One region of the Variovorax arabinosiphilus genome, then DNA from elsewhere that is predicted to be linked to it. Evidence: predicted binding sites of a transcription regulator. Region 1 holds the regulator's gene; each other region holds the start of a gene.
What was found. The regulator sigma-54, encoded in region 1, starts transcription at its own class of promoters, with help from an activator protein. The targets are predictions, from matches to a motif close to TGGCANGNAANCTGCTTT.
Positions count from the first base shown of each region.

Region 1 (7,774 bases):
GCGCATCGGCGGCCTCGTTCTGGATCGCCTCCCAGACGTGCGGCTGGAAGGGCAGCAGCTTCTCGAAGCCGAAGCGCCGCAGCGCACCGGCCGGGATGCCCAGGCCGATCTGCGCCGCCTCGATGGCGATGGTGCCGCTGCCGCAGCAAGGGTCGTACAGCGGCGCCTCCGACACGGCGCCGGTTTCCGGGTTCCACCAGCCGCTGGCGGCCAGCATGGCCGCGGCCAGCGTTTCCTTCAACGGCGCGTCGCCGGTGTCCTGGCGCCAGCCGCGCTTGAAGAGCGGCTCGCCCGAGGTGTCGATGTAGAGCGTGCAGGTGTCGGTGGTCAGGTGCGCGAACACGCGCACGTCGGGCCACTGCGTCTCGATGCTCGGCCGCACGCCGCCGGCCTTGGCGCGGAAGCGGTCGGCGATGGCGTCCTTGATGCGCAGGGTGGCGAAGTTCAGGCTCTGCAGCGGGCTGTGCTGCGCCGTGGTCTCGATCTTGAAGGTCTGCTTCGGCGTGAACCAGATCTCCCACGCGATGCCGCTGGCGATGGCATAGAGGTCGTTCTCGCTGCGGTACGGCGCGTGCGCCAGCTCGATCAGCACGCGCTGCGCGAGCCGGCTGTGCAGGTTGAGCTTCATGGCGTCACGCCACGAGCCGCGCACGAAGACGCCGCCGCGCGAGGCCATGAGGTCGTCGCCGGCCAGGCCGGTGAGGCCGTGCACCTCTTGCGCGAGAAAGTCCTCGACGCCGGCGGCGCAAGGCAGGAAGAGATGGAGCTGGTTCATGGGACGGACTTACAGCGCCTTGCGCAGATTGGCCGGCGCGATGCGCAGCGCCTCGCGGTACTTGGCCACAGTGCGGCGGGCGCATTCGATGCCCTGCTCCTTCAACATCTCGGAGATCTGGCTGTCCGACAGCGGCTTCTTGATGCTCTCGGAGCCGACGAACTGCTTGATGAGCGCGCGCACCGCGGTGCTCGATGCATTGCCGCCGGTCTCGGTGCCCAGCGCCGAGCCGAAGAAGTACTTGAGTTCGACCGTGCCGTAGGGCGTGGCCATGTACTTGGCCGTGGTCACGCGGCTGATGGTGGATTCGTGCAGCCCGAGCTCGTCGGCGATCTCGCGCAGCACCAGCGGCCGCATGGCCAGTTCACCGTGCACGAAGAAGCTCTTCTGCCGGTCGACGATGGCGTTGGAGACGCGCAGGATGGTGTCGAAGCGCTGCTGGATGTTTTTGATGAACCAGCGCGCCTCCTGCAGCCGCTGCGACAGCGCCTGGCTGCCTTCGCCCTTGTGCTGCTTGAGCGCGCCGGCGTAGATGTCGTGCACCCGCAGGCGCGGCATCACGTCGGGGTTGAGCATCACGCGGAACTTCACATTGGTGCCGGTGCCGATGCGCGTGACGATCACGTCGGGGATCACCACGTTGCGTTCCACGTCGACGAAGCGCCGGCCCGGCTTGGGCTCGAGCGTCGCGATCAGCTGCAGCGACGAGCGCACCTCGTCCTCGTTGCTGCGGGTGAGCGTGGCCAGGCGCTTGAAGTCGCGCCGCGCGAGCAGCTCCATCGGCTGCTTGCAGATCGCGATGGCGGTCTTGCGCACCTGCGTCGCTTCCGGCGTCTCGTCGGGCCGGGCCAGCGCGCGCAGCTGGATGGCCAGGCATTCGCCGAGGTCGCGCGCACCCACGCCGACCGGCTCCAGGCTCTGCAGCAGGCCGAGCGCCACCTGGAAGTGGTGCACCAGCCCGTCGAACTCGTCGTTGTCGTCGCCCGCCAGGCCCGAGGCCAGGGCGGGCAACGAATCCTCGAGGTAACCGTCTTCGTTGAGCGACTCGATGAGGAAGCGCAACGCGGCCTGGTCGCTCTCGTTCAGGCGCAGGCTCAGGGCCTGGCGGTGCAGATGGGACTGCAGCGATTCCTGGCTGCGCGCCAGCTCGGTGGCGTCGGCGCGTTCGTCGTCGCCCAGGTTGCTGGCGCGCGGGGGGGCGTCGCCGCCCCATTCGCTGTCGTCGGGCGCCATGTCGACGGTGCCGTCGCCTTCCCAGTCGGGCGTGGCTTCGGTCGCATCGACCACCGGTGCTTCGGCCTCGGTCGTGCTGGTGGTGCTGTCGTTGCTGGCGGCGGGGCCGGGCGAGAAGTCGTCGTCGCGCGGCGGCGGGGCATCGGCGGCGTCGACGCCGAACTCCTCACGGGCGGCCTCTTCGGCGGTGCGCTCGAGAAACGGGTTCTCGTCGAGCATCTGCTCCACTTCCTGGCTCAGTTCGAGCGTGGACAGCTGCAGCAGCCGGATCGACTGCTGCAGCTGGGGCGTGAGCGCGAGATGCTGCGAAACGCGCAGCGAAAGGCCCTGCTTCATGGAGAGTTCCGTCCTCCCCTTACATGCGGAAGTGTTCGCCCAGGTACACGCGGCGTACCTCGGCGTTGTCGACGATCTCCGAAGGCGTGCCTTGTGCCAGCACTTGCCCGTCGCTGATGATGAAAGCGTGGTCGCAGATGCCCAGCGTCTCGCGCACGTTGTGGTCGGTGATGAGCACGCCGATGCCGCGGCTCTTGAGGAAGCTGACGATGCGCTGGATCTCGATCACGGCGATCGGGTCGATGCCGGCGAAGGGCTCGTCCAGCAGGATGAAGCGCGGCTGTGTGGCCAGGGCGCGGGCGATCTCGACGCGGCGACGCTCTCCGCCCGACAGCGCCAGCGCCGGCGAATCGCGCAGATGCTCGACGCGCAAGTCCGACAGCAGCTCGTTCAGGCGATCGTCGGTGCGCTTTTTCGACAGCGGCACGAGCCGGCCGTGGGCGTCGGGCTCGCGCTGGAGCTCAAGCACCGCGCGCACGTTCTCCTGCACGCTGAGCTTGCGAAAGATCGAGGCCTCCTGCGGCAGGTAGCTCAGGCCCATGCGGGCGCGGCGGTGGATCGGCATGTGCGCGATCGGCTCGCCGTCGATGCTGATCTCGCCCGCATCGGCCCGCACCAGGCCCACGATCATGTAGAACGAGGTCGTCTTGCCCGCGCCATTGGGCCCGAGCAGACCGACGACTTCGCCCTTCTGCACGTCGAGCGAGACGTTCTTGACGACCTGCCGGCTGCCGTAGCGCTTCTGCAGCCCGCGCACCTGGAGCCGGCTGCCTTCGACGGCGCCGGCCGGCGCGGCCTGTTTCGCGATGTCCACGCTGTCGTTCACGGGCGCGCTTCTCCGCCGAGCGTGGTGCTCGGACGCAGGCCCCGGCCGGGTGCCGATGCCGGCGCGGCGGGTGCGCCCGGCTGCGCCGCTTCGGCGCCGGCCGCCTTCGGCGTCAGGATGGCGCGCACGCGGCTGCCCTGGTTGCCGGCATCCACGCTGGCGCCCGGGGGCAGCGGCGCGCCGTTCACGGTGAAGGTGTCGTTGCTCTGGTCGTAGACGATCAGCGCGCCGGTGGTTTCGTCGTTGACCTTGGCGCCGATCAGCCGCCGCATGATGGCGCGGCGGATGAACTTGACGTTGTCGGCGCGGCTGTCGTATTCGATGACCTCCGACTCGCCTTCGGTCCACTCGTCGACGCCGGAGTCGCGCTTCTGCTTGTAGTAAGCCAGCTTGCCGGGCGCCGCGGTGACCACGCCGTACTGGTAGCCCTCCGGGTCCTGGCGCACGTCGATCCGCGCCCCGCGGATGATGATGGTGCCCTTGGTCACCACCACGTTGCCGGTGAACACGCTGGTCTGCTTCAGGTCGTCGTAGCGCATGGCATCGGCCTCGATGTTCATGGGCTTGGTGCGGTCGGCCTTTTCGGCCAGCGCCGGAACGGTGGCGACGGCGAGCAGCAGCGCGGCGAAGCCGGCGCGCAGGAGGGAGGAAAGGGGAGTGTGGGGTCGAAGTGTCATAAAGGCACGAAACTTGCTCGACGATTGTATGCGCCGGATCAGTGCATCCGGTCGCCCGGACGAAAAAGCCCGCCAAGGCGGGCTTTTGACATTTGTGAAGCGGCCGTGTCGAACGGCCGCGGGCCTTAGAACGCGTGGAGGAACCGTCGCGAGCGCCCCGAGGTTGCATTGAGGACCGGAGCCGCACTCCCGTGCGGTGAGGACCGCAGATGCGAGATCGGGGTGCGCAGCAGGTTCATTCACACGTTCTCAGCCCTTGCGGGCTTCGGCGACCAGCAGGCCGACCACCTCGAGGGCCCGGTCGAGCGAACCGGCCGTGTCGCCGTCCACATACCAACGCCCGGCCACGCCCAGCGCCGGCACGCCGGCCACCTGGTAGTCGCTGGTCAGCTGGGTGGCGCGCTTGGCCTTGCCAGCCACCGAGAAGGACTTGAACAGGTCGGCGAACTTCTTGCCATCCAGGTCGGGCTGCTTCTCGGCCCAGGCCAGGATCGCGGCGTCGCCGAACAGCGGCTGGCGCTGCTGGTGGATGGCCTGGAACAGCTTCATCTGGAAGGCGTCGACCTTGCCCATGGCCTCGAGCGTGTAGTAGAGCCGCTGCTTGACTTCGGTGTCGTTGCCCACGAAGGGCACCGGGATGCGCTTGAACACCACGTCGGCCGGCAGCGTCTTGACCCATGGCTCCAGGCGCGGCTCGAAGGCGGCGCAGTGCGGGCAGTTGTACGAGAAGAACTCGACCACTTCGACCTTGCCGGCGGGCGTGTCGACCGGGGCGCGCTTGCCCAGCACGATGTAGTCGGTGCCGGCCTTCGGCGGGCGGGCCTGGGCGTGCACGCCGGTGGCGGCGAGGGGGAGCAGCCCGATGGAGGCAGCGGCGGTCAGCGAAAAGTCACGGCGGTTCATGGTCATCAAAGGTTCTCCTGTGCGGCTGACAGAGCCGGGCAGCGGCTGCGGAGTTCCCGCAGCCAGGGATGGGCGCCCGAGGACGCCGGTTCGGTCACGCCCTGTGTTGCGCTCAGCGCTGGACGCGGACGAGGTTGGATTCGAGGCCGCCGCTGTCGAGCCGCGACTTCAAGCGGTCGGCGTCGTCCTTCTTGTTGAAGGGGCCCGCGCGCACCCGGTAGACGGTGCGGCCGGCCTGCTCGCGCTCGGTGACGCGCGCCTCGACGCCCATCAGCGAGAGCTTGGCGCGCTGCGCCTCGGCGTCCTCGGTGCTGCGGAAGGCCCCGGCCTGCACGAAGTACACGAAGGGGTCGGTGCCGTCGGCCGCCGCCGTGGTGGTGGCCGGCGCGGTGATGCCGGCGCGCGCGCGGGCCAGGTCGCCCAGCGGGTCGGACGACGCCGCCGGCGCGTTGACCTCGGGGCGGGTGCGGGCCGGAACAGCGGCACTGCGCGCGTCGGGCGCGACGACGGCCGGCACCGGGCCGGTGGCGGGCGCGGCCGGGTTCAGCGGACCGACCGAGGCGGGCTGTTCGGGCGGGGTGCGCGCCGAGGGCTTGCCGGCGAGCGGGGCGTTGGGGTTCCAGTCCTTGTTCTTGCGGGCCTCGGCCTCGTCCTGTTCGGCCCCGCCGCGCTGGGTCTTGGTCATGAACGGGATCGGCACCTTGGTGACGTAGACCGCGATGCCGAGCGCCACGCCCAGGCCCAGGACGATGCCGATGATCAGGCCGATGACCGTGTTGCCGCGTTGTCTTGTTTTCATGGTGAGGGAAGAGAGGTCATCACATCTTGCGCGGCGCGCTCACGCCGAGAATCGCCAGGCCATTGTGCAGCACCTGCGCGGTGGCGGCGACCAGTGCCAGCCGGGCCAACTTGACCTTTTCGTCGTCGACCAGGATGCGCTCGGCGTCGTAGTAGCTGTGGTAGCTGGCGGCCAGTTCGCGCAGGTAGAAGGTCACGTCGTGCGGCGCGAAATCCTTGGCCGCGGCGGTGAGCATCTCGGGGAATTTCGCCAGCATCAGCATCAGCGCCTGCGCGGCCGGGCTCTCGAGCGCCGACAGGTCGACCGCCTTCAGCGCGGCTTCGTCGCCCCCCCAGGCCGTGAGCACCGAGCAGATACGCGCATGCGCGTACTGCACGTAGTAGACCGGGTTGTCGTTGTTCTTCGTGACCGCCAGGTCGACGTCGAAGGTGTATTCGGTGTCGGGTTTACGGCTGAGCAGGAAGAAGCGGACCGCGTCGGTGCTGGTCCATTCGATCAGGTCGCGCAGCGTGACGTAGCTGCCAGCGCGCTTGCTGATCTTCACCTCCTCGCCACCCTTGACCACCCGCACCATGGTGTGGAGCACGTAGTCGGGGTAGCCGGCCGGGATGCCGACGCCAGCCGCCTGCAGCCCGGCGCGCACACGGGCGATGGTGCCGTGGTGGTCGGTGCCCTGGATGTTCACCACCCGGTGGAAGCCGCGCTCCCACTTGGCGATGTGGTACGCCACGTCGGGCACGAAGTAGGTGTACGTGCCGTCTTGCTTGCGCATGACGCGGTCCTTGTCGTCGCCGTAGTCGGTCGACTTGAGCCACAGCGCGCCGTCCTGCTCGTAGGTCTTGCCGGCGTCGACCAGTTTCTGCACCGTGGCGGCCACGCGGCCGCTGGTGTACAGGCTCGACTCCAGGTAGTAGTTGTCGAACTTCACCTGGAAGGCCTTCAGGTCCAGGTCCTGCTCGCGGCGCAGGTAGGCCACGGCGAACTGGCGGATCGAGTCGATGTCGTCCACGTCGCCGCTGGCGGTGTATTCGCGGTCGTCGGCGCTGACGGTCTTCTTCGCCTTGAAGTCTTCGGCGATGTCGGCGATGTAGTCGCCGTTGTACGCCGCAGCCTTCTCGCCGCTCGGCCATTCGGCGTCGCCCGGCTTGAAGCCCTGCAGGCGCAGTTGCGTGCTGTTGGCCAGCGTCTGGATCTGCACGCCGGCGTCGTTGTAATAGAACTCGCGGTAGACGTCCGCGCCCTGGGCGGCCAGCAGGTTGCAGATGGCGTCGCCGAGCGCCGCCTGGCGGCCATGGCCCACGTGCAACGGGCCGGTCGGGTTGGCCGAGACGAACTCGACCAGCACCTTGTCGCCCAGGGCCGGCTGGCGGCCGAAGGCGTCGCCGGCGGCCAGCACCTCGCGCACGATCTGCTGCTTGGCGGCGGTCTTCAGGCGGATGTTGAGGAAACCGGGACCGGCGATCTCGATCGCCTCGACCCACTGCGCGAAGGCGGGCGTGGCGAAGAGCGTGGCGCTCAACTGCTCGGCCAGTTCGCGCGGCTTGCGGCCGAGCGGTTTGGCCAGCTGCATGGCGGCCGTGCTGGCGAAATCGCCATGGGCCGCCACCTTGGGCGATTCGAAGGCGGCCTTGGCACCGGCGCCGGGCGAGAAGGATTCGAGCGTGTTCGCGAGCGCCGCGAGCAGCTCCTGTTTGACCAATAGCATCGCGGGATTTTACCGGGGTGAACCCGCAGGGCCATCCGTCCGGTCATCCGCGGTGCGGGATCGGCCGTTAGCATGAACGGGCCCGGCCGTCGCCGGGTTGCTGTCACCCGATCAACCTTCGAGGAACCACATCATGAAAAAAATCCTTTCCCTGATCGCACTGGGCGCCTGTCTTTCCTTCGGTGCCGCGCAGGCCCAGGACAAGGGCGCCGCCCCCGCCAAGGCCCCCACCGCCCAGCAAGGCAAGATGGCCACCTGCAACAAGGACGCCGGCGAGAAGAAGGGCGACGACCGCAAGGCGTTCATGAAGGGCTGCCTGTCGGCCGACGGCGGCGCCAAGGTGACCCAGCAGGAAAAAATGAAGATCTGCAACGCCGACGCCAAGACCAAGGCGCTGGCCGGCGACGCCCGGAAGGCCTTCATGAAGACCTGCCTCAGCAACAAGCCGGCCTGACCTGCCGCTGACGCGATACCTACCCGAAGAAAAGCCCCGATCGCGGGGCTTTTCCTATTTGCCGAA
Region 1 covers NZ_JASZYB010000003.1:263,093-270,866, reverse strand. Annotated here, with positions in the region: gene QTH86_RS19745 (THUMP domain-containing class I SAM-dependent RNA methyltransferase) at 1-775, opposite strand, end outside; gene QTH86_RS19740 (RNA polymerase factor sigma-54) at 785-2,344, opposite strand; gene lptB (LPS export ABC transporter ATP-binding protein) at 2,364-3,170, opposite strand; gene lptA (lipopolysaccharide transport periplasmic protein LptA) at 3,167-3,847, opposite strand; gene QTH86_RS19725 (thiol:disulfide interchange protein DsbA/DsbL) at 4,097-4,750, opposite strand; gene QTH86_RS19720 (SPOR domain-containing protein) at 4,863-5,549, opposite strand; gene argS (arginine--tRNA ligase) at 5,569-7,254, opposite strand; gene QTH86_RS19710 (PsiF family protein) at 7,388-7,708, shown strand; gene QTH86_RS19705 (DUF2214 family protein) at 7,763-7,774, opposite strand, start outside.

Region 2 (7,774 bases), on a different contig from region 1:
CCATCGAGGTCTCCATGCCCTGGCCATGCGAATGCACCCCGAGCCGGATCTCCAGGATGCCGTCGGGCGTGAAGCGCGCGGCGCACTGCTCGTAGCCCGGCACCATCGGGATGCCCCAGCCGTGATAGACCGAGGTGCCGTGCGCGCCTTGCTCGCAGAACACCGCCAGGCCCAGGCCGATGCGCTTGCCGGCCGCTGCCTTCGGCTGCCGTTCGCGCCAGGCCTGCCAGCCCAGCGCCTCGACGGCCTGGGTCATGGCCGCGAGGTAGTCGCCGGAGTCGAAGTACTTGTTCGTGATGTTGGTGTACGGCATCGCCGATGCAGGCACCAGGCTGCGGGCGCGCAGTTCGTAGGGTTCGATGCCGAGTTCGCGGGCCGCGGCGTCGAGCATCAGCTCCAGCGCGAAGCAGACGCCGGTGCGCGCCACGCCGCGGTACGGCAGGATGGGCGGCTTGTTGGTCGCGACCGAGCGGGTGCGGCAGACGAAGCGGTCCATCCTGTACGGGCCGGGCAGGATCGAGCCGATCTGTGCGGCCTCGAGGCAGGCGCTGAAGGGGTACGACGAGTGCGCGCCGGAGTCGACCATGGCGTCGCAGTCGATGCCGACCAGCCGGCCGTCTGCTTCGACCTCGACCGCGATGTCGTAGGCATGTTCGCGGCAGTTGGCATTGGCGCCCAACTGCTCGCGTCGGTCTTCCAGCCAGCGCACGGGGCGGCCCAGGTGGCGCGCCAGCCAGGCACAGCAGATCTCCTCGGGCAGCAGCAGGCCCTTGTAGCCGAAGCCGCCGCCCACGTCGGGTGACACCACGCGGATTTGCCCCTGGTCGAGGCCCAGGCATTCGGCCAAGCCGGTGCGGTTGATGTGCGGCACCTGCGCCGCCGAATACATCACCAGCTGGTCGAGCCGGTGGTCCCACCAGCACAGCACGGCGCGGCCTTCGAGCGGCATCATGCATTGGCGTGAGGTGCGCAGGCGGCGGCGCACGGTGCGTGTGGGCTTCTGCGCGGCATCCGCAGCGACGGCGCTGCGCTCGGTGTTGGTCTCGGCGAAGACGTTGTCGCTCCATTCGTCGTGCACGCGCGTGCCCGAATCGACGGCGCCTTCCATGCTGGCCAGCACCGGCAGATCGATGTAGTCGACCATCACCTGCGCGGCGATGTCCTCGGCGCGGGCGCGGGTCGGCGCCACGCAGGCCGCCACCAGCTCGCCGACGAAACGCACCTTGTCCCTGGCCAGCGGATGCTGCACCGAGCGCTTGAAGCCGGGCAGTGCGGACGCGGCGAGGATCGGCTGCACGCCGTGCAGGTCGTCCATCGTGTAGACCATCGACGCCAGCCCCTCGGGCTTGTCGATGCGGCCGAGCCGGGCATGCGCCACGGGCGAGCGGACGAAGGCCACGTCGAGCATGTCGGGCATGCGGATGTCGCCCACGTACTGGCCACGGCCGAGCAGCAGGCGGCGGTCTTCCTTGCGGCGCGGGCTGCCGCCGATGCCTTGGTCGGCGTCGGCCGGAAGCACCAGACCGGCCGGTGGGGTGCGAGCGTTCATCGGTCGCTCCTCTGGAGAAGTGGGGTGTGCCACATATTGATATCGTGTTGTCTAGGCCGCGACGTGCTCAGACGCGCGTGCGCCGGTACTGCTGGTCGCGGTACTCGCCCGACAGCACCGGCGGGTATTTCGCCTGGCCTTCGGGCGCGATGCATTCGACCAGCGCGTCGTAGTTCGGATGGTGGAAGAAGGCCAGCGAGATGCGCTGTGCCGCCGGGCCGCTGCCGGGCGGCGGGTTGACCACGCGGTGCACGTTCGACACCCAGCGGTCGTTGGTCCAGCGCATCAACAGGTCGCCGATGTTCACGACGAAGGTGTCGGGGGCGGTCTCGACGCGCAGCCACTGCCCGCCGCGCGTCTGCACCTCGAGCCCGCCAGGCGTGTTCTCGCCGTTGAGGATGGTCAGCAGGCCGTAGTCGGTGTGCGGGCCGGCGCGCATCTGGCCGGCCAGCGGCGCTTCCTGCTGCGCGGGGTAGAAGTTCAGGCGCATCGCGGTGATGTGCCGGTCGATCTTGTCTTCGAAGAAGTCTTCGTCGAGCCCGAGCGCCAGGGCGGCGAGCGACATCATCTGGCCGGTGAGCCGTTCCATCTCGGCGTAGTACACGGCAGCCGCCGCGGCGAAGCCGTCGGGCCGCGCCGGCCAGCGGTTCGGGATGAAATAGCGCTGGCCCGTCTCGCCGGTGTAGTAGGGCGTGTCCGGCCAGCTTTCGCGGCCGAAGTGGTAGTACTCCTTCAGGTCGCCCGGCGCGTCGCCGGCATTGCCGCGCGACAGCGCGTCGAAGCCCAGCGCGCGGTAGCCGCGCGGCACCGTGACCCTCTCGGGCTCGGCGCGGCGCTTCTCGTCCAGTGGCAGATTGAAGAAGGTGCTGGCGTGGCCGCGCAGCGTGTCGATCAGCGCGAGTGGCACGCCATGGCCCGTGATCGTGAAGAAGCCGATGTCGGTGCAGGCGGCCTCGATCTCGCGCGCGACGCGCAGGCGCTCGGCGCGGTTGCCCTGCAGCGCCGGGGCGAGGTCGATCACGGGAATGGTGGTGTCGGGCATGGCAGCAGGCTCGGACATCAGTGGAAGTACGCGCCGCCGTCCACCACCAGCGTCTGGCCGGTGATGAAGGCCGACTGTGCGTCGGCGAAGAATTCGATGGCGCCCACGAGGTCGGCCGGGGTCATGTCCCGGGCGAGCACTCGGTTGCGCATCGACGGCTCGCGCACGCCTTCGACCAGCGTCGGGTTGCGGTGGACGCCGTCGCTCAGCGTGAAGCCCGGCGCCACGCTGTTGACGAGGATCTGGTAGCGGCCGAGCTCGGTGGCGAGCGCCCGCGTCAGCGAGATCACGGCGCCCTTGCTGGCCACGTAGTGCGCCATCCAGGGGTTGCCCTTGAAGGCTACGCCCGAGGAGATGTTGACGATGCGGCCGCCCCCGGCGCGCTGGAAGGCCGGCAGCACCGCCTGGCACATCAGGAACACGCCGATCACATTCACGTCGAACACCTGGCGCCACTCCTGCGGCGTCAGCTGCTCGAAGGGCTTGGGTTCGAGCGTCGAGTAGATGCCGGCGTTGTTCACCAGCACGTCGATGCGGCCGTGGCGCGATTCGGTGGCCTGCACGGCGGCACTCACCTGCTCGGGCGACGAGACGTCGAGCGCGACACCCGTCACCTGCAGGTCGCGCGCTGCCAGCCTGGAGGCCGCTTCTTCGGCGCCGCTGCGGTCGGCGATGACGACCCGCGCGCCCCGCTCGGCCAGGCGCTCAGCCGCGGCGAAGCCGATGCCGATGGCAGCGCCCGTGACGATGGCGACAGAACCTTGCAGACCCATGAGACCTCCGGTGGCGGACACCCGTGGCAGAAAAGCCGCGGACCCGTGGGCTTTCAAGCAACGTCCATGCCACTAGCAGCTTGCGGTATCTCTTGTCCTTGCGTTGCGTCAATATCCAGGCGAACGTGTGGCTCGGCGCATGAGATTCACGGTCACATGGAAGCTTGTCAGCGTCTCGCGGCGTGCGTGATGCACCGTATCGGTGGCATGCCGCGCATGAATGGGGCATGCCACCTATTGTCGATGCAAAGCGGGACTACGCGTTGCCGGCTTCCGATGAGGCTCAGCGCAGCCGCAGGGGTGCCACGCTCTTGTGGTTGTTCGCTTCCACCAGCCGAATCAGCTGCAGCATGAACAACTGCCGCTCGGCTGCAGGCAGGTGTTCGATGGTGCGGTCGTGGGCGCGCTGGGCTGCGGCTTCCATGCGGCGAACCATCGCCTTGCCCGTGCGACTGAGCTTGACCAGCTTCACGCGCTTGTCCTGCGCCGACTGGTTGCGCTCGATGAACTCGCGGCTTTCCAGGCGGGGCAGCACCTCGGCGACCGTGGTGCGTTCGAGGCCGATCTCCATCGCCAGGGTGTTCTGGTCCATCTCGCCGTGCTCCGCGAGGGCGGTCAGCAGGCTGTACTGCACGGGCGTGATGTTGAAGGCCTTGGTTTCTTCGGTGAAGAGGCCGCTGTGGATCTGATGCAGCCGGCGGATCAGGAAGCCCGGGCGGGCGAACAGCATCGAGCGTTCCTGCGCGGCCTGGAGTTCTGCCTGGATGGTCTTGCTCTTGGTTTTCTCTGTCATCTGAAGACGTGCGCAGCGTTGAGCGGCTTGGGCCGCATCCCGGCCCCGCGGAAGGGCGGGGCTGCGTGTCAGTTTAGCGGGCATACCGCATATCGGCTGCACGGTCGGCCGGTTCCGGGGTGGCACGAAACATGCGGCATGCCACCTATCTAATTCCTCAGAACCCATTCGGAACGACCAAGGACATGACGAACATTCTGCTCAAAGGCGGCTGCGTGATCGACCCGGCCAGCCAGCGCAACGGCATCATGGATGTGCTGGTGGCGGGCACGCGCATCGCGGCTGTCGGTCCTGACCTGGCGGTCAGCGCGCCGGCCGGCACCGAAGTGGTCGACTGTCGGGGGCAACTCGTGTTGCCAGGGCTCATCGACACCCATGCGCACGTCTACCAGGGCGTGACCGGCCGCTTCGGGATGAACGCCGACCTGTGCGGTGTGCATTCCGGCGTGACCACCCTGGTCGACCAGGGGGGGCCGAGCTCGATCACGTTGCCGGGTTTTCGCGACTACGTCGTGGCCACCGCCAAGTCGCGTGTGGTCGCCTTCATGTCCTGTTACCTGGTGGGCGGGCTCGAGGGGCACTACTACCCCGAGCTGTACCGCCCGGACTGTCTCGACGTCGATGCGGCGGTGAAGGCTGCGCGCAGCAACCGCGATCTGGTCCGCGGCCTGAAGGCGCATGCCGAGATCGGCGGCTTCGCGCGCTGGGGTGTCGACGTGATGCGCCTGGCCGCCCGCATGGGCCGTGAGGCGGACCTGCCGGTCTACATCCATTTCGGTCAGCTCTGGCCGAAGCCGCAGGAGGGTGGGCTCGCCGTCGACCCCGACTCGATCTTCAACCAGGTGGTCGACATGCTGAAGCCAGGCGACGTGCTGGCACATCCCTTCAGCCGGCACCCGGGTGGCTTCGTCGAACTCGACGGGAAACTGCATCCCCTGGTGAAGGAGGCGGTCGCACGCGGTCTGAAGATCGACGTGGGCCACGGTTCGCACTTCAGCTACCGCACGGCGCGCATCGTGCTGGATTACGGCGTCATGCCCGACACCCTCGGCGCCGACATGCACGGCTACAACACGACGGTGCCGGCGCCGCCGGGCACGCCGGAGTCGCACCCGGACGAGGAAGACCACATGTTCAAGGGCCGCATCCGCTTCAGCCTGGTGTCGGCGATGACGAGCATGCTGGCGCTGGGGCTGACGATCGAGCAGGTGGTGCCCATGGTCACGGTGAATGCGGCCCGCATGATCGGCATGGAAGACACGCTCGGCACCCTGCGGGTCGGCGCAGAAGCCGACGTGAGCGTTCTGAACGACCAGCGCGGCCGCTGGACCCTGCACGACAACGAAGGCACAGCCGTCACGACCGACCGCCTTCTGAAGCCGGCCTTCTGCTTGCGTGCCGGCGAGCGCTTCGATGCCGTCGCATCGATCCTGCCTGTGGCGCAGGCGGCCTGACGGAATGCCGGGCATGGCTTCCTCGCTGCCTGCGTCGTCGCTGGCGGCCGATGCCGCATCTTGGGCGCGGCCCTTCGAGGGCGCCAGCCTGCGCGACGTGGTGTCGCGCCGCGAGGCGTTGCCCGACCTGGGCCCGACAGTGCTGCTGCACGCCGGCCCGCCGTTCGAAGGCGAGCTTCCGCGTGCGGTGCGCAACGCCTGCGTGCAGGCGCTGCTGTTCGAAAGCCTGGCCGCCGACGAGGCGCACGCGCGCGCCATGCTGTCGACCGGCGCGGTCGAGCTTCGTCCCGCGCAAGACCACGGTGTGGTCACCCCGCTGGCGCAGGTCGTTTCGGCCTCGATGCCGATGGCCGCGGTCGGCGACGCGGCCCGCGTCGCATGGGCGCCGCTGGTCGAAGGGCCGCCGCCGGCCCTGCGCTTCGGCACCGAGGCGCCGGAGGCGCGCTTGCGTCTCGCCGCGATCGCCGATTTCGGCCTGCAGCGGCTGGCACCGCTGCTGCGTGCGCAGCCCGTGGCGCTGGCCCCGATCGTCGCGCAGGCGCTAGCGCAAGGCGACGAATGCCATGCGCGCACCGGGGCGGCCAATGCGGCGCTGGTCGAGGCCATTGCCGGCCTTGCCGCCGACGACCGGGCGGCACTGCAATCCAACCCAGGCTTCGTGCTGACGATCCTGATGGCGGCGGCATGTTGGCGGCTGCGCCACGCCACGCACGGTCTGGCCGCCGTCGGCGGCAATGGCGTCGACTTCGGGTTGCGCATGCATGGCGACAGCCGATGGCACCGATGCCCGGCCACGCCCCCGAGGGGCACGCGCATGCCCGGCCATGCCGACACCGAGGCGCTGGGCGCCATCGGAGACAGCGCGGTCATCGATTTCTGCGGGCTGGGTGGCCAGGCGCTGGCCGCGGCGCCGGCGCTGCAGGACGAATGGCTGAATGTGTTGCCCGACGCACTGGTGGCGCAGCGCGCTGCGGTGGTCGAACCGGCCACAGGGCTGGTCGACATCGCGCGCGCGGCGGCGAGCGGTGTGTCGCCGCTGGTCGATCTCGCCATCCTCGACCAGCAAGGCACGCACGGACTGATCGGCCGCGGTGTGTACCGGCCCGACGTGGCGCTGTTCGTCGAAGCCTCGGGCGAAGTCCCTGGGCGGGCCCCGACGTCGTGATCGATCGCGGATGAGCCTCTATGCCTTGCTGGGTGTGCCCGAGGACGCGAGCCTCGAGGAGATCGAAGCGGGCTATCGGCGCGCCCGCGAGGCGCTCGGGCCGGAGCGAACGGGCATTGCGCTGCGATGGCGCTGGCGGCTGCGCCGGTTGCAGCGCGCCCGTGCGTGCCTTGGGGACCCTGCGCGTCGCCAGGCCTACGACGCGATGCCGCCGCTGATCGAGCTGTTTGGGACCAGCCCGCCCGGGCTCCTGTGAGCCTTTTGGCAGCGCAGCGACTGCTGCCTTCTCTGGCGTTGGCGCGGAGCCAATGCTAGGCTCGGCGCCCATTGCATGTCCTTCCGAGGCCTCGCCGATGCCAGATGACTTTTCCCCCCGCTCCGGCCGGGCGTATTCGCGCTCCTACCGTGAAGAGCTGCAGCGCCGTCGCGCCGCACGGCGCTACCTGCTGCTGGGTGTCGGTGTGCTGGTCGCCGTGGCGGCGACGCTGTTCATGACGTGGATGCCCGATGCGCTGTCGGGGCGAGCGGCGACAGTCGCGGCCGTCGACGACGGCGGGCCGGCCGAACGCACTGCGGCGCTCCCCCCGCTCAACCTGCCGGCCGACGACGCTGCGCACGGTTCGGGCATGGAATGGTGGTACTACAACGGCATCCTCGATGCGGCGAACGGCGAGCGCTATGCCTTCCACGTGGCGGTCTTCGTCGCCACCGGCCTGGTCAAGCACACGGCCATGCATGCCGCGGTGACCGACCTGCAGACCGGCAAGCGCTATGCCAGCCAGACCCGCACCGGCGGGGTGCCGGCGCAGGCGATCGCCAACGGCTTCGACTTCTCGCAGGGGCGCTGGCGCGTCGCGGCGGCCGGGCCGTCGCACACCTTGCGGACCGCGTCCGACGACATGGCGATCTCGCTCGATCTGAAGGACGCGGGTCCGGTGGTCGCGCACCGCGCCGCCGGCTCGAAGACGCCCGGTCTGCTCGACTTCGGCAAGGCCGGC
Region 2 covers NZ_JASZYB010000001.1:1,540,822-1,548,595, reverse strand. Annotated here, with positions in the region: gene QTH86_RS07405 (xanthine dehydrogenase family protein molybdopterin-binding subunit) at 1-1,549, opposite strand, end outside; gene QTH86_RS07400 (isopenicillin N synthase family dioxygenase) at 1,617-2,591, opposite strand; gene QTH86_RS07395 (SDR family NAD(P)-dependent oxidoreductase) at 2,609-3,364, opposite strand; gene QTH86_RS07390 (MarR family winged helix-turn-helix transcriptional regulator) at 3,648-4,157, opposite strand; gene QTH86_RS07385 (amidohydrolase/deacetylase family metallohydrolase) at 4,343-5,611, shown strand; gene QTH86_RS07380 (oxamate carbamoyltransferase subunit AllG family protein) at 5,625-6,776, shown strand; gene QTH86_RS07375 (DnaJ domain-containing protein) at 6,787-7,032, shown strand; gene QTH86_RS07370 (lipocalin-like domain-containing protein) at 7,130-7,774, shown strand, end outside.
Region 2: QTH86_RS07385 (amidohydrolase/deacetylase family metallohydrolase) is a predicted target of sigma-54. The motif match lies at 4,278-4,295, and genes of this name have one in related genera.

Region 3 (7,774 bases), on a different contig from region 1:
CACCACGTCGAGCAGCACCGCGTAGCCGCGCTCGCGCGCCACCCGGGCGTGGTCCTCCAGCAGCTGCGCCGTGATGCGTGGGTAGCGCTGCAGCTGTGGTGCGATCACCGCCAGCGCGGCTTGCCGTTCGGCCTCGGGCATCCAGGCCAGCAGCGCCAGGCTGCCGGCACCCACGCCTAATGGACGGCGGCTGCCGATGGACAGGTAGTTGGCGCGGATCGGGTAGCGGCCCTCTTCCACGTCGACGCAGAGCGACTCGATGCCACTCGGGATCGACAGGATCACGCTGTCCTCGAACTGACCGGTGAGCCGCAGCAGCGCCGGCCGCACCAGCGGGCGCGGGTCGAAGCGGGCCAACGCGGCGGCGCCCAGCACCAGCAGCTCGGCGCCCAGGCTGTAGTGCTTGCTGTGCGGGTCGCGCACGACGAAGCCGTCGTGCATCAGCACCTCGAGCAGGCGCAGCACCGTGGTCTTGTCCAGGCCGGTGGCGATCGCGATGTCGGTCAGGCGTGTGACGCCGGGGTCGGACAGCGCACGCAGGATGCGGCAGGCGCGTTCGACCGACGACGTGGGCTCCACGGCCCGCTGGGCCAGCAGGGAGGCAGGGGTGCGCGTTCTTCCGGGCATGTTGTCTCTTGTTTCGTTCAGCGGAACACCGCGAAGGCGTTCCGCATTGAACGCGGCGCGACTTTCCGGCGTCAAGCAAAGCCGCGAAAGTTGCTGCAGGCGAAACTTTTCAAGGGAAAACCCGGAGCGGTTCGGTCGCAGTCGCGTGACGCTGGAGCCCAAGCGCAGCGCGGCGTGCAGCACGCATTCAGGCTGGAACGGGCAAGGACCTGTACACCAATACCTTCAATGACCGTTCGTTGGACACGTCCGAGAAGCTGCTCGGGTTCGCCAGCCGCTCGACGAAAACCAGCTCTGGCGCCATGTCGCTCACGTGCTGCCGCAAAAAGTCTGGGCCCAGTTCCGGCGCGTTCAGGCACAGCAGGACATGGCCATTGGGCTCGAGCAGGTCCGGTATGCGTTTGATCAGCCGGGCGTAGTCCTTGGTGGCGACGAAGCTGCCCTTCTGATAGCTGGGCGGGTCCACGACGATCAGCGAGTAGGGACCGCCGCGTGTGATCTTCCCCCACGAACTGAAGATGTCGTGGGGAAGAAAACTGGCGTTGTCGAGCACGCCGTTCGCGCGGTGGTTCTGCTGCCCGATCGCCAGCGCACCCTTGCTCATGTCGAGGTTGGTGACGTGCCGCGCCCCCGCCTGCAATGCGACGACCGAGAACGCGCAGGTGTACGCAAACAGATTGAGCACCCTGACCCGTGACCGGGGCGTCGTGCGCGCTTTCACAAATGCCTGGACCCAGCGCCGGCCTTCGGCCATGTCCAGGAACAGCCCATGATTCTGGCCCCGACCCACATTGACCCGATAGCGAGCCCCCTCCTCGCTCACCCAGTGCGGGTCCGGCACGGAACCGGCCATCACCTGGGTGCTGCTCTGGCCTTCATGCCGGCACTGAACCACCCAGTTGAACGTCTCACTTGGCGCCAACTGCTCCCAGCGACGCGCCAGCGCGGAACCGATCGCAGCCAGTTCTTCGTCGGTCACCGGCTGGAAGCTGGTCAACACCCAGACCGGCGGGAAGAAGTCGAGCGACAGGTGCGCGCAGTCGGAGTGAAGCCCGCCGCGGCCGTGGAAGATGCGCTGCGCATCCACAGGCAGGTGGGTCGAAGCGATGGCGTCCAACAAGGGCTGCATAGGCGTGATTCGGAGCGAAGAGAGAGACGCTGATTCTGGCGGTAGCGCTGGGGATGCCACAGACGTTCGGGCGGTCGTTCCACTCAAGGCACGCGGTGGTGCCAGTAGCGCGCCTGGGTCTCGCGCGCGCAGCGCACCGCGCCAGGCGCGCGGCTCGACCACTGCGCCGCGCCGCAATGCGGGCTGTCGACGAGCGTCGTGCCGCGCGCGGCATAGGCCTCGCGCACCGGCAGCGCCGGGTGGCCGAAGCGGTTGCGGTAGCCCGCCTGCACCAGCGCCAGCCGCGGCTGGACCGCCTCGAGCAACGGCGGGCTCGACGAGGTCTTGCTGCCGTGGTGCGGCACCAGCAGCACGTCGGCGCGCAGGGCGCCGTCGGCGCTTCGGGTGACCAGTGCGACCTCCTGCGCGCGCTCGATGTCACCGGCCAGCAGCGCGGTGGCGCGTCCGTTGCCGATGCGCAGCACGCAGGAGACGGTGTTGGGCTTGGCCGACGGAACGGCGTAGTCGGCGGCGACCGGGTGCAGCACTTCGAAGTCGACGCCGTCCCAGGTCCAGCGCTGGCCGGCGATGCAACGTTGCGCCGGCCGCAGCGCTTGCAGCGGATGACTTGCCTCGATCGAACTCAGCAGCGCGGCCTGCGGCTGCATGGCGAGCACGGCCGGCGCGCCGCCGGTGTGGTCGCTGTCGCGGTGGCTCAGCACGACGGTGTCGAGCCGCTCGCCCAGCGCGCGCAGCAGCGGCACCAGCACGCGGTGGCCGGCATCACTCTCCAGGCTGTAGCGCGGGCCGGCGTCGTACAGCAGGCTGTGGCTGGCGGTGCGCACCAGCACCGCATTGCCCTGGCCGATGTCGGCGGCCAACAGCTCGAACTCGCCGACGGGCGGGCGTGGCGCCTGCCACAGCAACACGGGCAACAACAGGGGCAGGCCCAGCACGCGCATCGACCAGGGCAGTCGCATCACCAGCAGCACGCCGCCCGCCACCCCGCCGACGGCGGCCCACAGCGGCGGCGCCGCCATCGACACGGTCGCGAACGGCCACGCCGCGAGCCACTGGAGCCACCACGACAGGCCCTGCACGGCCCACGCCGCCGCATCCCAGGCCCACGGCAGCAACACGCCGAGCATGGCCAGCGGCGTGACGACCAGCGTGACCCAGGGGATGGCCAGCGCATTGGCGATCAGCCCGACCACCGACACCTGCTGGAACAGCAGGAGCGTGAGCGGCGTGAGCGCCAGCGTGACGACGGCCTGCTCGCGCGCCAGCCGGCCGAGGCGATGTCGCCAGGTCATCGCCTGGCCGGCCTCGGCCATGGCATCGGTTGCGAACAGCGCCGCCACGGCCACGAAGCTGAGCCAGAAGCCGGCCTGCATCAAGGCCCACGGGTCGACCGTCACCACCACTGCGCAGGCCAGCAGCCACACGCAGGGCCACGGCCAGCGCCGACCGGCGATGCGCAGCAGGGCGATGGTCGCCAGCATCCACACCGTGCGCTGCGAGGGCACGCCCCAACCGCTGAAGAGCGCGTACAGCCCGGCCAGTGCGACGCCGACGACGAGGGCGGCCTGCTGCGCCGGCCAGCGCAGCATCAGGCGCGTGCTGCGCCGCCACAGCGCCCCGACGAGCAAGGCCGCGAGCCACGCGAACATGGTGATGTGCAGACCCGAGATCGCCATCAGGTGGGCCACGCCCGTCGCGCGGTAGACGTCCCAGTCGGCGCGGTCGATGGCGCCCTGGTCGCCGGTCACCAGCGCGGCGATCACACCGGCCAGGCGCCGGTCGGTCACGCGCTCGAAGACCGCGTCGCGCACGGCTTCGCGGGCGCGCTCGACCGGGCGTTGCCAGGTGGCGGCGAGGCGTTCCGGCGGCGCATCGCGGGCGCCGGTGCGCACGTAGCCGGTCGCCTGCACGCCCTGCTCCCACATCTGCAGTTCTTGATCAAAGCCATGCGGGTTCAGGTTGCCGTGCGGCGCCTTGAGGCGGACGGTCAGCCGCCAGCGCTCGCCGGCGTGCAGTGCATCGGGGCGCCGAAGCGGCGGCGGCGCGACCGACGCCTCTTCCGCCCCGCGGCCCCAGAGGCCGGTGCCTTCGGCATACCAGCCCAGCGCGATGCGGCGCGGCACGCGCGGCGGCGGTGGCTCGCCGGCCGACCCGGCCCACTGCGCCGACTCGACATCGAGCCGGAAGCGCGTGCCGCCGTCGTCGTGTTGCGGCATCTGGGCGATCACGCCCGTCACCTGAAGGTCGTGACCCTCGAGCGACGGGTCCAGCGCGTCGTCGGCATGGACCGCCGCGCGCCATCCCGTGAGGCCGGCACTGGCGAGCGCCGCGACCACCAGCAACGCGGCCAGCGCGCCTCGGCCGTGGCGGCGGGCGCGCCCCATGGCGTACAGCACCAGGCTCGCTGCACCGGCCATCACCCCATAGCGCCAGGCTGGCCACAAGGCCGCCTGCTGCAGTTGCAGGGCGGCGCCCACGATCGCGCCGGCCATGGCCACAAAGGGCGCCCAGCCGCGCAGGTCGTGCTGCGCCCTCACGAAATCGCTTCCTGATCCATGCGGCAGGCCCTCCCTCTACACGCTTTTCGTGGCGCGTTAATTGCTTTGCCGGTGGGCTAGTATGCGTCTCACCCGAGGCCCGTCGCCGCTCCGAGAAAAACCGATGTCCATTCACGCCGCACTCCACCACGTCACCCACTACAAGTACGACCGTCCGGTGCAGCTCGGCCCGCAGGTGGTCCGCCTGCGTCCGGCACCGCACTGCCGCAGCAACGTCATCTCCTATTCGCTGCGCATCGAGCCCGAACAGCACTTCATCAACTGGCAGCAGGACCCGTTCGCGAACTACCAGGCCCGCCTGGTCTTCCCCGAGAAGACGCGCGAATTCAAGGTCACGGTCGACCTCGTGGTCGAGATGGCGGTCTACAACCCCTTCGACTTCTTCCTCGAGCCGCAGGCCGAGAACTTCCCCTTCAAGTACACGGCCGAGCAGGCCGACGAGCTCGCGCCCTACCTGGTCGTGGAACCGGCCACGCCACTGGTCCAGGCCTACCTCGACAAGATCGACCGCACCGAGAAGCGCACCATCGACTTCCTGGTCGGCATCAACCAGCAGGTGCAGGGCGACGTCGACTACCTGATCCGCATGGAGCCCGGCGTGCAGACGCCGGAAGAAACGCTCACCAACGGCAGCGGCTCCTGCCGCGACTCGGGCTGGCTGCTGGTGCAGCTGCTGCGCCACATGGGCCTGGCCGCGCGCTTCGTCTCGGGCTACCTGATCCAGCTGACGCCCGACGTGAAGGCGCTCGACGGCCCGAGCGGCACGACGGTCGACTTCACCGACCTGCACGCCTGGTGCGAGGTCTACCTGCCCGGCGCCGGCTGGATCGGCCTCGATGCCACCTCCGGCCTGCTCGCCGGCGAAGGCCACATCCCGCTGGCCTGCACGCCCACGCCCTCGAGCGCCGCGCCGATCGAAGGCGTGGTCGACGAGGCCGAGGTCGAGTTCGGCCACGAGATGGTCGTCACGCGCATCCATGAATCGCCCCGCGTCACCAAGCCCTATACCGACGAGCAGTGGGCCGAAGTGCTGGCCCTGGGCGACGCCGTCGACAAGCGCCTGGCCGCCGGCGACGTGCGCCTGACGATGGGCGGCGAGCCGACCTACGTGGCCACCAGCGACCGCGACGCCGCCGAATGGAACACCGACGCGCTCGGCCCGACCAAGCGCGGCTACGCCACCGAGCTGGTGCAGAAGCTGCGCGCCGAATACGGCAACGGCGGCTTCCTGCACTTCGGCCAGGGCAAGTGGTACCCGGGCGAGCAATTGCCGCGCTGGGCGCTGTCGATCTTCTGGCGCGCCGACGGCCAGACCATCTGGCACAACCCGGAACTCTTCGCCGACGAGCGCGTGCCGACGCACTACACCAGCGAAGACGCGCGCCGCTTCACCACCGTGCTGGCGCACCGCCTCGGCCTGACCGAGCGCTACATCCAGCCCGGCTACGAAGACACCTACTACTACCTCTGGCGTGAGCGCCGCCTGCCGGTCAACGTCGACCCCTTCGACTCGAAGCTCGACGACGAGATGGAACGCGTGCGCCTGCGCCGCGTGTTCACGCAGAAGCTCGACGCCGTCATCGGCTACATGCTGCCGATCGAGCCGGGCAACGCCGACCGGGACGCACCGGCGCTCGAAGGCCCCGGCTGGAAGACCGGGCCCTGGTTCCTGCGCGACGACCGCATGTACCTGATCCCCGGCGACTCGCCCATGGGCTACCGCCTGCCGCTCGACTCGCAGCCCTGGGCCAGCAAGGGCGACTACCCCTACCTGGTCGACCGCGACCCGACCGCGCCGCTGGCCGACCTGCCGAACTACGCCGACTACCGCACGCGCTACGCCGGCCTGCCGACCGGCCCGAAGGACGACCTGGGTGCCGTGCCCTACGCCTTCGGCACGCCGCCGCAGACGCCGGCCGCCCTGCGCATGCAAGGCCCGGGTACCGCGACGGCGACCAGCGCCGCGACAGGCCCGGGCGCGGCTTCAGCGGACGGCACCGACCCCACCACCCCGCGCCAGCCGCGCCGCGGCGAGTCGGCCCACTGGATCACCCGCACCGCGCTGTGCGTCGAGGTGCGCGACCCGCGCCGCGCCAACGGGCCGGCGGCCGAGAAGGTCGGCAGCTCGTCGGGCGTGCTCTACGTCTTCATGCCGCCGCTGCGTCGCCTGGAGGACTACCTCGACCTGGTCGCCGCCATCGAGGCCACGTCGCAGCAGCTCGGCCTGCAGATCGTGATCGAGGGCTACCCGCCGCCGCGCGATCCGCGCCTGAAGATGCTGGCCGTCACGCCCGACCCGGGCGTGATCGAGGTCAACATCCACCCGGCCAACAACTGGAAGGAACTGGTCGCGCACACCGAGTTCCTGTACGACGCGGCCTTCGAAACCCGCCTGTCGGCCGAGAAGTTCATGACCGACGGCCGCCACACCGGCACCGGCGGCGGCAACCACTTCGTGATGGGCGGCGCCACGCCCGCCGACAGCCCCTTTCTGCGCCGGCCCGAGCTGCTGGCCAGCCTGCTGCTGTACTGGCACAACCACCCGTCGCTCAGCTACCTGTTTTCGGGCATGTTCATCGGCCCGACGAGCCAGGCGCCGCGCGTCGACGAGGCCCGTAACGACCAGGTCTACGAGTTGGAGATCGCGCTCAAGGAGATCGCGAAGAACCGCGAGATCTACGGCCAGAACATGCCCGCCTGGCTGGTCGACCGCACGCTGCGCAACATCCTGGTCGACGTGACCGGCAACACGCACCGCAGCGAGTTCTGCATCGACAAGCTGTACTCGCCCGACTCCTCCACCGGCCGCCTCGGCCTGCTGGAACTGCGCGCCTTCGAGATGCCGCCGCATGCGCGCATGAGCATCGCGCAGCAACTGCTGCTGCGCGCCTTCATCGCGCGCTTCTGGGACGAGCCCTACCAGGCGCCGGCCACCCGCTGGGGCACCGAGCTGCACGACCGCTTCCTCCTGCCGACCTTCGTCAAGATGGACTTCGAGGACGTCATCAGCGAGATGCGCCAGGCCGGCTTCCCCTTCGACCCGAACTGGTTCGCGCCGCACCTCGAATTCCGCTTCCCGCTGGTCGGCCAGGTGCAGGCGATGGGCGTGGAGCTCTCGCTGCGCAATGCGCTCGAACCGTGGCACGTGATGGGCGAGGAAGGCTCGGCCGGCGGCACGGTGCGCTATGTCGATTCGTCGCTCGAACGCATCGAGGTGCGCGTGACCGGCCTCAACGAAAGCCGCCACGTCATCACGGTCAACGGCAAGGTGCTGCCGCTGCAGCCCACCGGCACCGTCGGCGAATTCGTCGCCGGCGTGCGCTACAAGGCCTGGAACCCGCCGTCGGCGCTGCACCCGAGCATCGGCGCGCACGCGCCGCTGACCTTCGACATCGTCGACACGTGGATGAAGCGCTCGCTGGGCGGCTGCCAGTACTTCGTCGCCCACCCGGGCGGGCGC
Region 3 covers NZ_JASZYB010000001.1:1,646,949-1,654,722, forward strand. Annotated here, with positions in the region: gene QTH86_RS07870 (IclR family transcriptional regulator) at 1-627, opposite strand, end outside; gene QTH86_RS07875 (class I SAM-dependent methyltransferase) at 815-1,756, opposite strand; gene QTH86_RS07880 (DNA internalization-related competence protein ComEC/Rec2) at 1,840-4,248, opposite strand; gene QTH86_RS07885 (transglutaminase family protein) at 4,418-7,774, shown strand, end outside.
Region 3: QTH86_RS07885 (transglutaminase family protein) is a predicted target of sigma-54. The motif match lies at 4,344-4,361, and genes of this name have one in related genera.

Region 4 (7,774 bases), on a different contig from region 1:
CGACAAGGACAACAACGTGGTCCACGTGGGCGATGCGACGCTGCAGACGCGCCATGTGCTCGAGACCATCAAGAGCGTCATCACCACCGCCGGCGGCACGATGGACGACGTGACCTTCAACATGATCATGATCAAGGACTGGGCCGACTACGCGAAGGTCAACGCGGTCTATGCGGAGTACTTCCCGGGCGTGAAGCCGGCGCGCTACTGCATCCAGTGCGGCCTGGTGAAGCCCGACGCGCTGGTGGAAATCGCCTCCATCGCCCACGTCGGCAAGCCCTGATGCCGCTGTACCACGAGGTCCACGGCCAGGCGACGCCCGGCGCGCCCAGCCTGCTGCTGTCGTCCGGCCTGGGCGGCTCGGCGAATTTCTGGAAGCCGCAGATCCCGGCGCTGGTGGCTGCCGGCTGGCGCGTGGTCGCGTACGACCAGCGCGGCACCGGCCGCAGCCCCGAAGCGCTGAAGGCCGACTACACGATCGCCGACATGGCACACGACGTGGTCGAGGTGCTCGACGCGACCGACACCGCGCAATGCATCGTCATCGGCCATGCCCTGGGCGGCCTGGTCGGCCTGCAGTTCGCGCTCGATGCACCGTCGCGCGTGGCCGGGCTGGTGCTGGTCAACGCCTGGTCCCGGCCCAACCCGCATTCGGCGCGCTGCTTCGAGGCGCGGCTGGCGCTGCTGGGCGCGGTCGGCCCGCGTGCCTATGTCGAGGCGCAGCCAATCTTCCTGTACCCGGCCGACTGGTGCGCCGCGCATGCCGACGAGGTGCAGGCCGAAGTCGATCACGCCTTCGCGCACTTCCCCGGCGAAGCCAACATGCGGGCGCGCATCGGCGCGCTGCGCGCCTTCGACGTCGACGCGCGACTGGGCAGCATCGCGGTGCCGACACTGGTCGCCGCCGCGATGGACGACGTGCTCGTGCCCTGGACGATGTCGCAGCGCCTGGCCGACGCCCTGCCCCGCGCGATACTCGACCGGGTACCGCATGGCGGACACGCCCACAGCGTGACGGACGCGGACACCTTCAACGCCACCCTGCTCGCCTTCCTCGCCAAGACGGGCGCTTACTGACATCCCATGACCCAAGCACTCGACACCGCCGCCCTGGCGACCCTCTTCACCGAAGCCCGCAGCCAGAACGGCTGGACGGCCGAGCCCGTGTCCGACGACCTGCTCCAGCAGGTCTACGAACTCGCCCGCATGGGCCCGACCTCGGTCAACTGCTCGCCGGCCCGCTTCGTCTTCGTGCGCACCCCCGAGGGCAAGGAACGTCTGAAGCCGGCCCTGTCGCCCAGCAACGTCGACAAGACGATGACGGCCCCCGTCACGGTGATCGCGGCCTGGGACACGGCCTTCTACGACAAGCTGCCCAAGCTGTTCCCGCATGCCGACGCACGCCCCTGGGTGGCCGGCACCCCGGAGCTGGCGCACGAATCCGCCTTCCGCAACGGCACGCTGCAGGCGGCCTACCTGATCCTGGCGGCCCGCTCGCTGGGCCTGGACGCCGGCCCGATGTCGGGCTTCGACAAGGCCAAGGTCAACGCCGCCTTCTTCGGCGGCACGACCTGGACCGTCAACTTCCTCATCAACCTCGGCCACGGCGACGCGTCGAAGGTCTTCGGCCGCCTGCCGCGGCTGGACTTCGCCGAGGCCTGCACGCTCGCCTGAACCCGTTCATCCTCATGCAGAAGGCCGACTACCGCAACGCGATGTCTCGCCTGGGCGCGGCCGTCAACATCATCACCACCGACGGCCCGGCCGGCCGCGCAGGCTTCACGGCCTCGGCCGTGTGCAGCGTGACCGACGAGCCGCCCACGCTGCTGATCTGCCTGAACCGCACGGCGTCGGTGTACCCGGCCTTCGAGGCCAACGGCGTGCTGTGCGTGAACGTGCTGGCACCGGACCACCAGGCGCTCTCGGGCGTGTTCGGCGGCAAGACGCCGATGGACGAGCGCTTCGCGGCCGGCCGCTGGCACGCGGGCGTCACCGGCTCGCCGATGCTCGACGGCGCCGCCGTGTCCTTCGATTGCCGCGTGGTGCGCAGCACCGCCGTCGGCACGCACGACGTGCTGTTCTGCGAGGTGGCCGCCATCACGCTCGGCGACACGGCCCACGGGCTCGTGTACTTCGACCGGCGCTATCACGGCCTCATGACAACGGCAGACTGATCCGTCCGCCGGGTCAGTCCGCCGCGATGCCCTGCAGCACGATGCGCTGCACGTTCTCCACCGTCTGCTCGAAGAAGGCCGGGTCGTCGAGCGTGCGGCCGGTGATGGCCTGCACCTGGACGCCGAAGTCGGCGTAGTGCTGGGTGGTGGCCCACAGCGCGAAGATCAGGTGGTGCGGGTCGACCGCGCCGAGCTTGCCGGCCGCGACCCACGCGCGGATGACCTCCGACTTGCGCTCGACCAGGTCGCGCAGCTCGCGACTGAGTTCGTCGCGCAGCAGCGGGGCGCCCTGGATCATCTCCAGACAGAACAGCCGCGATGCATCGGGCCGGTCGCGCGAGATCACCAGCTTGCGGCGGATGTAGTCGGCGATGGCCTCGTGCGGGTCCTGTTCCACGCTGAAGCCGCGCAGCGGCTCGAGCCACACGGTGAGCAGATCGCGCAGCACGCAGACGTAGAGCTCCTCCTTGTTGGCGAAGTAGTAGAGCAGGTTGCTCTTGGAGACGTCGGCGCGCGCGGCCACCTGGTCGACGCTGGTGCCGTGCAGCCCGTAGCGCGAGAACAGGCCGAGCGCCGCGGCCAGGATGACGCTGCGCTTGTCCTCGATCTGCCGCAGGCGCCGGTTGATCGCGGCGGGCCCGCGCGCGGCCGGCGCCCGCTTGGCCAGCACCCGCTGCGACGGCTTGGCGACTGTCTTGGGAGCTGGCTTGGTGGTGGGCTTCCCCGCGGTGCTCCCTGTCATCTTTGCCATGTCCTGGTGCTTTCTTGTGCATTGCTCTTCAAACGTGCACATCTGCTTGCACGAGCCGTACCCGCTTGGTGCGGCGGGGCGACGGTAACGCATTTGTCCATTTGGTCCAACTGGCATGGACGTTGCATGCCACACCGTGTCGCGACCGTCTTCGCGCTGGATCAAGGAATGACGACATGACGCTGCTGTCCGTACCGATCATCGACCTCGCCCCCTACTTCGAGGGCACGCCGGACGCGCGCGCCGCGCTGGCGCAAAAGGTGGACGAGGCCTGCCGCAGCATCGGCTTCCTGGTCATCACGAACCACGGCATCGACCCCGCGCTGATCGCGCGCGTGTCGGCGCTCTCGCGCCAGTTCTTCGCGCTGCCGCTGGCCGAGAAGCGCAAGGTCGACCGGCCCCGCGAAGACGCGGTGCGCGGCTACAGCGCGGTCGGCGAGGAAGGCCTGTCGTACAGCCTCGAGGAGGCCGCGCCGGGCGACCTGAAGGAGTCCTTCTCGATCGACCCCTCGGGCGTGCCCAACGACGACTACCACCGCGGCCCGGCCGCCGGCCCGCACTTCGAGCCCAACAGCTGGCCGCCGATTCCGGGCTTCCGCGAGGCCTACGAGGCCTACTTCGAGGCGATGAGCGACCTGTCGCGTTCGCTCATGCGCATCTTCGCGCTCGGCCTGAAGCTGCCCGAGACCTTCTTCGACGACAAGATCGACAAGCACATCAGCATGTTCCGCGTGCTGAGCTACCCGCCGCAGACCGAGGCGCCCCTGCCGGGCCAGCTGCGCGCCGGCGCCCACAGCGACTACGGCAGCCTCACCATCGTGCTGCCCGACGACAAGGGGTTGCAGGTCTTCAACAAGGCCGGCCAGTGGGTCGACGTGCCGCAGGTCGACGGCGGCCTGGTCGTGAACATCGCCGACCTGATGATGCAGTGGACCAACGACCAGTGGGTGTCGACGCTGCACCGCGTGGTCAACCCACCCTTCGAGGTGGCCAGCAGCAACCGCCGGCAGTCGCTGGTCTTCTTCCATCAACCCAACTACGACGCGATGGTCGAGTGCCTGCCGAGCTGCCTGGTGCCGGGCGAGGTGGCGAAGTACGCGCCCATCTCCTCGGGCGACCATCTGACCTCGAAGTTCGTCAAGCAGACGACCTTCGGCGGCACCAAGGCCACGGCCTGAGCCCGCACGCGCAGACACGCATGGCCCACCTCTCCTACGTCAACGTCTTCGCGAAGGACGTGGTCGCGCTCAGCGGCTTCTACCAGCGCGTGTTCGGCTTTCCCGAGATCGAGGCCATCCGCTCGCCGATCTTCCGCGGCCTGGACACCGGCAAGTCGAGCCTGGGCTTCAACGCGCTCGACGCCTACGCGCTGCTGCACCTGGCCGAGTTCTCCGACACCCGCGGCGTGAAGTTCCTGCTGAACATCGACGTCGATTCGAAGGACGAGGTCGACCGCAGGGTGCCCATCGCCGTCGACGCCGGCGCCAAGCTCGTCAAGGCGCCGTACGAGACCTACTACCACTGGTACCAAGCAGTACTGCTCGATCCCGAAGGCAACGTGTTCCGCATCAACTTCATGATGTAGACGCGCGCCGCCCTCCCCCTTCTTTTTTCTTCCCGCCTGAAAGGTCAGAGTGATGTTGCGTCGATCGATTTCTTGCGCCGTTGCGGCGCTGGTGGCATGTGCAACGCTGCCGGGGGCCGCCGTGGCTGCCGATGGCTTCACCCTCAAGGGCGAGCCGAAGATCGCGATGATCTATTTCGGCCCGAAGAACGACGGCGGCTGGACGCAGGCCTTCGACGAGGCACGGCTCAAGGTCGAGGCCGCCATCGGCAAGAAGATCCAGTTCGTCGAGAACGTGCCCGAAGACGCCTCGGCCATCAAGCCGGCGGCCGAGCGCTTCATCTCGCGCGGTGCCAACATCGTGATCGGCACGGCCTTCGGCTATTCCGACGCCTTCAAGGAGCTGGCCGCCAAGTACCCCGATGTCGCCTTCCTCAACGGCTCGGGCACCACCAACGGCGCCAACCTCGAATCGTTCTACGGCCGCACCTACGAGAGCCAGTACCTGTGCGGCATGGCAGCCGGCGCGGCATCCAAGAGCGGCAAGCTGGGCTTCGTCGCGGCCAACCCCTTCGGCGTGGTGAACTGGACCGTCAACGCCTTCGCGCTCGGGGCGCAGAAGATGAACCCGAATGCCACCGTCAACGTGATCTACACCGGCGCGTGGAACGACCCGGTGAAGGAACGCGCCGCCGCGATGGCGCTGATCGACCAGGGCGCCGACGTGATCGGCCAACACGTCGACTCGCCCACGCCGCAGATCGTCGCGCAGGAGCGCGGCGTGTACGGCACCGGCCACCACCGCGACCTGCGCCAGTTCGCGCCCAAGGCCACGCTGTGCTCGTCGGTCTGGGTCTGGGACAAGTTCCTCACGCCCGAACTCAAGAAGATCATGGCGGGCGGCTGGAAGCCGGCCCAATACGGCGCCTTCATCGCGATGAAGGACGGCGGCACCGACATCGCCGGCTTCGGTGCAGGCGTGCCCAAAGACAAGGCTGCGCTCATCAATGCCGAACGCGATGCCTTGCTGAAGGGCAAGCAGATCTACGCCGGCCCGCTGAAGGACCGCGAGGGCAAGGAGCGCGTCGCCGCCGGCGCCGTGCTGTCGGACGCCGACCTCTGGAAGATGGACTGGTACGTCAAGGGCGTGGTCACGCAGAAGTAAGGCCCTGGCACCCGAGCATGGCGACCGCCCTTCAACTCACCGGCATCGGCAAGTCCTTCGACGGCTTCCAGGCGCTGACCGACGCGGACTTCGACGCGCGTTGGGGCGAGGTGCATGCGCTGCTGGGCGAGAACGGTGCGGGCAAGTCGTCGCTGATGAACATCGCGGCCGGCCTCTATGCCCCCGAGGCCGGCCGGATGTGGGTCGACGACAACCCGGTGCAGCTGGGCGGCCCGCGCGATGCAGCGCGGCATCGCATCGGCATGGTGCACCAGCACTTCAAGCTGGTGAAGCCCTTCACCGTGGCCGAAAACATCCTGCTGGGCCATCCGTTGGCATCGGGCGAAGGCAGCCATCGCAAGCGGCTCGGCCAGTTGGAAGCACAGATCCGCGCCAAGGCGGCCGAGCTGGGCTTCGACATCGACCCGACGCAGCGCGTCGCGCACCTGTCGATCGCCGAGCAGCAGCGCGTGGAAATCCTCAAGGTGCTGCTGGCCGGCGCGCGCATCCTGATCCTCGACGAACCGACCGCCGTGCTGACCGATGCCGAAGCCGAGCGCCTGCTCTCGACCGTGCAGGCGCTCGCGCGCAGCGGCGCAGCCGTCGTGCTGGTCACGCACAAGATGGCCGACGTGAAGACCTATGCCGACCGCGTGACCGTGATGCGCGGCGGCCGCACGGTGAAGACGGTCGACCCGAAGCAGGTGGCGGTGGCCGAGCTGGTGCAGCTCACGGTCGGCGATTCGGTCGCGGTGCCGCAACGGCGGCGTGATGGCGTCGCCGCCGGCGCGCCGCGGCTCACGGTGCGCGGACTGCGCAGTGCAGTGGCAGGTGGCCGACCGGCGCTCGACGGCGTCGACCTGCAACTGAAGGCCGGCGAGATCTACGGGCTGGCCGGCGTCGGTGGCAATGGCCAGGGCGAGCTGGCGGCGGCGCTGATGGGCCTGGACGATGCCGTCGAAGGCGACATCACGCTGCAGGATGTCGGCGACCTGAAGCGCCTGTCGAATGCACAGCGGCGCAGCCTGCAATTCGCCGCGATCCCGGCCGACCGCTACGGCCTCGCGCTCGCGGGCGCATTGACCGTGGCCGAGAACTTCGGCATCGGCCAGGTGCATGCGGGCAGCTACGGCTCGCCGTGGCGGCTCGACACGCGCAAGCTCGAAGCCGATGCGCAGGCCGCGGTCGAACAGTTCGATGTGCAGGGCGTGCGCAGCCTCGGCCAGAAGGCCGCACTGCTCTCGGGCGGCAACGCGCAGAAGCTGGTGCTGGCGCGCGAGTTCGGCCGCGCGCCGCGCATCGTGCTGGCGCACAGCCCCAGCCGCGGGCTCGACGTGCGTGCCGGTGCCGAGGTGCATGCGCGCCTGCTGGCCGCCCGCGATGCGGGCGCGGCCGTGCTGCTGATCAGCGAAGACCTCGACGAGGTGCTGGCACTGGCCGACCGCGTCGGCGTGATGACGCGCGGACGCATCGTGGCCGAGTTCGATCAACCGGCGGACCGTCAGGCGGTCGGGCAGGCGATGACCGACCATGGCTGATGCTTCGGTGACCGTTCCCTCGATCAACGCCGCACCCGTGGCGCCACGGCGCCCCCTCGCCAGCCGGCGCTTCGCGCTCGAGCTGCGCCAGGAGATGGCGTGGCACCGGCAGGCGCTGATCCTCGGCGTGTCGCTCATCATCGGCATGGGCGTCTCGGCCGCGATCCTGGTCGCGGCGGGCGTGCCGGCCAACGAGCTGCTCAACGAGTTCGTGCTGCAGACGCTGTTCGACAAACAGAGTCTGCAGGCCGTGCTGTTCCAGGCGGCGCCGATGATCCTGGTGGGCATCGCCGCGTCAATGGCCTTCCGCGCGCGCTTCTGGAACCTCGGCCTCGAGGGCCAGATGATTTGGGGCGCGATCGGCGCCACCACGATCTCTTTCTTCGACGTCGGCCCCGCCGCGCTGCGCCTGCCGCTGATGCTCGCCATGGCGATGGCGCTCGGCCTGCTGTGGGCGATGGCGCCCACGCTGCTCAAGCTGAAGCTCGGCGTGAACGAGATCATCTCGTCGCTGATGCTCAACTACATCGCGAGCAACTTCCTGCTGCACCTGGTGTACGGCGCGTGGAAGGACCCGAAGGA
Region 4 covers NZ_JASZYB010000002.1:603,674-611,447, forward strand. Annotated here, with positions in the region: gene rutC (pyrimidine utilization protein C) at 1-283, shown strand, start outside; gene rutD (pyrimidine utilization protein D) at 283-1,077, shown strand; gene QTH86_RS16765 (malonic semialdehyde reductase) at 1,084-1,674, shown strand; gene rutF (NADH-dependent FMN reductase RutF) at 1,689-2,174, shown strand; gene rutR (HTH-type transcriptional regulator RutR) at 2,188-2,925, opposite strand; gene QTH86_RS16780 (isopenicillin N synthase family dioxygenase) at 3,102-4,103, shown strand; gene QTH86_RS16785 (VOC family protein) at 4,124-4,510, shown strand; gene QTH86_RS16790 (BMP family ABC transporter substrate-binding protein) at 4,563-5,654, shown strand; gene QTH86_RS16795 (ABC transporter ATP-binding protein) at 5,672-7,192, shown strand; gene QTH86_RS16800 (ABC transporter permease) at 7,185-7,774, shown strand, end outside.
Region 4: QTH86_RS16780 (isopenicillin N synthase family dioxygenase) is a predicted target of sigma-54. The motif match lies at 3,037-3,054, and genes of this name have one in related genera.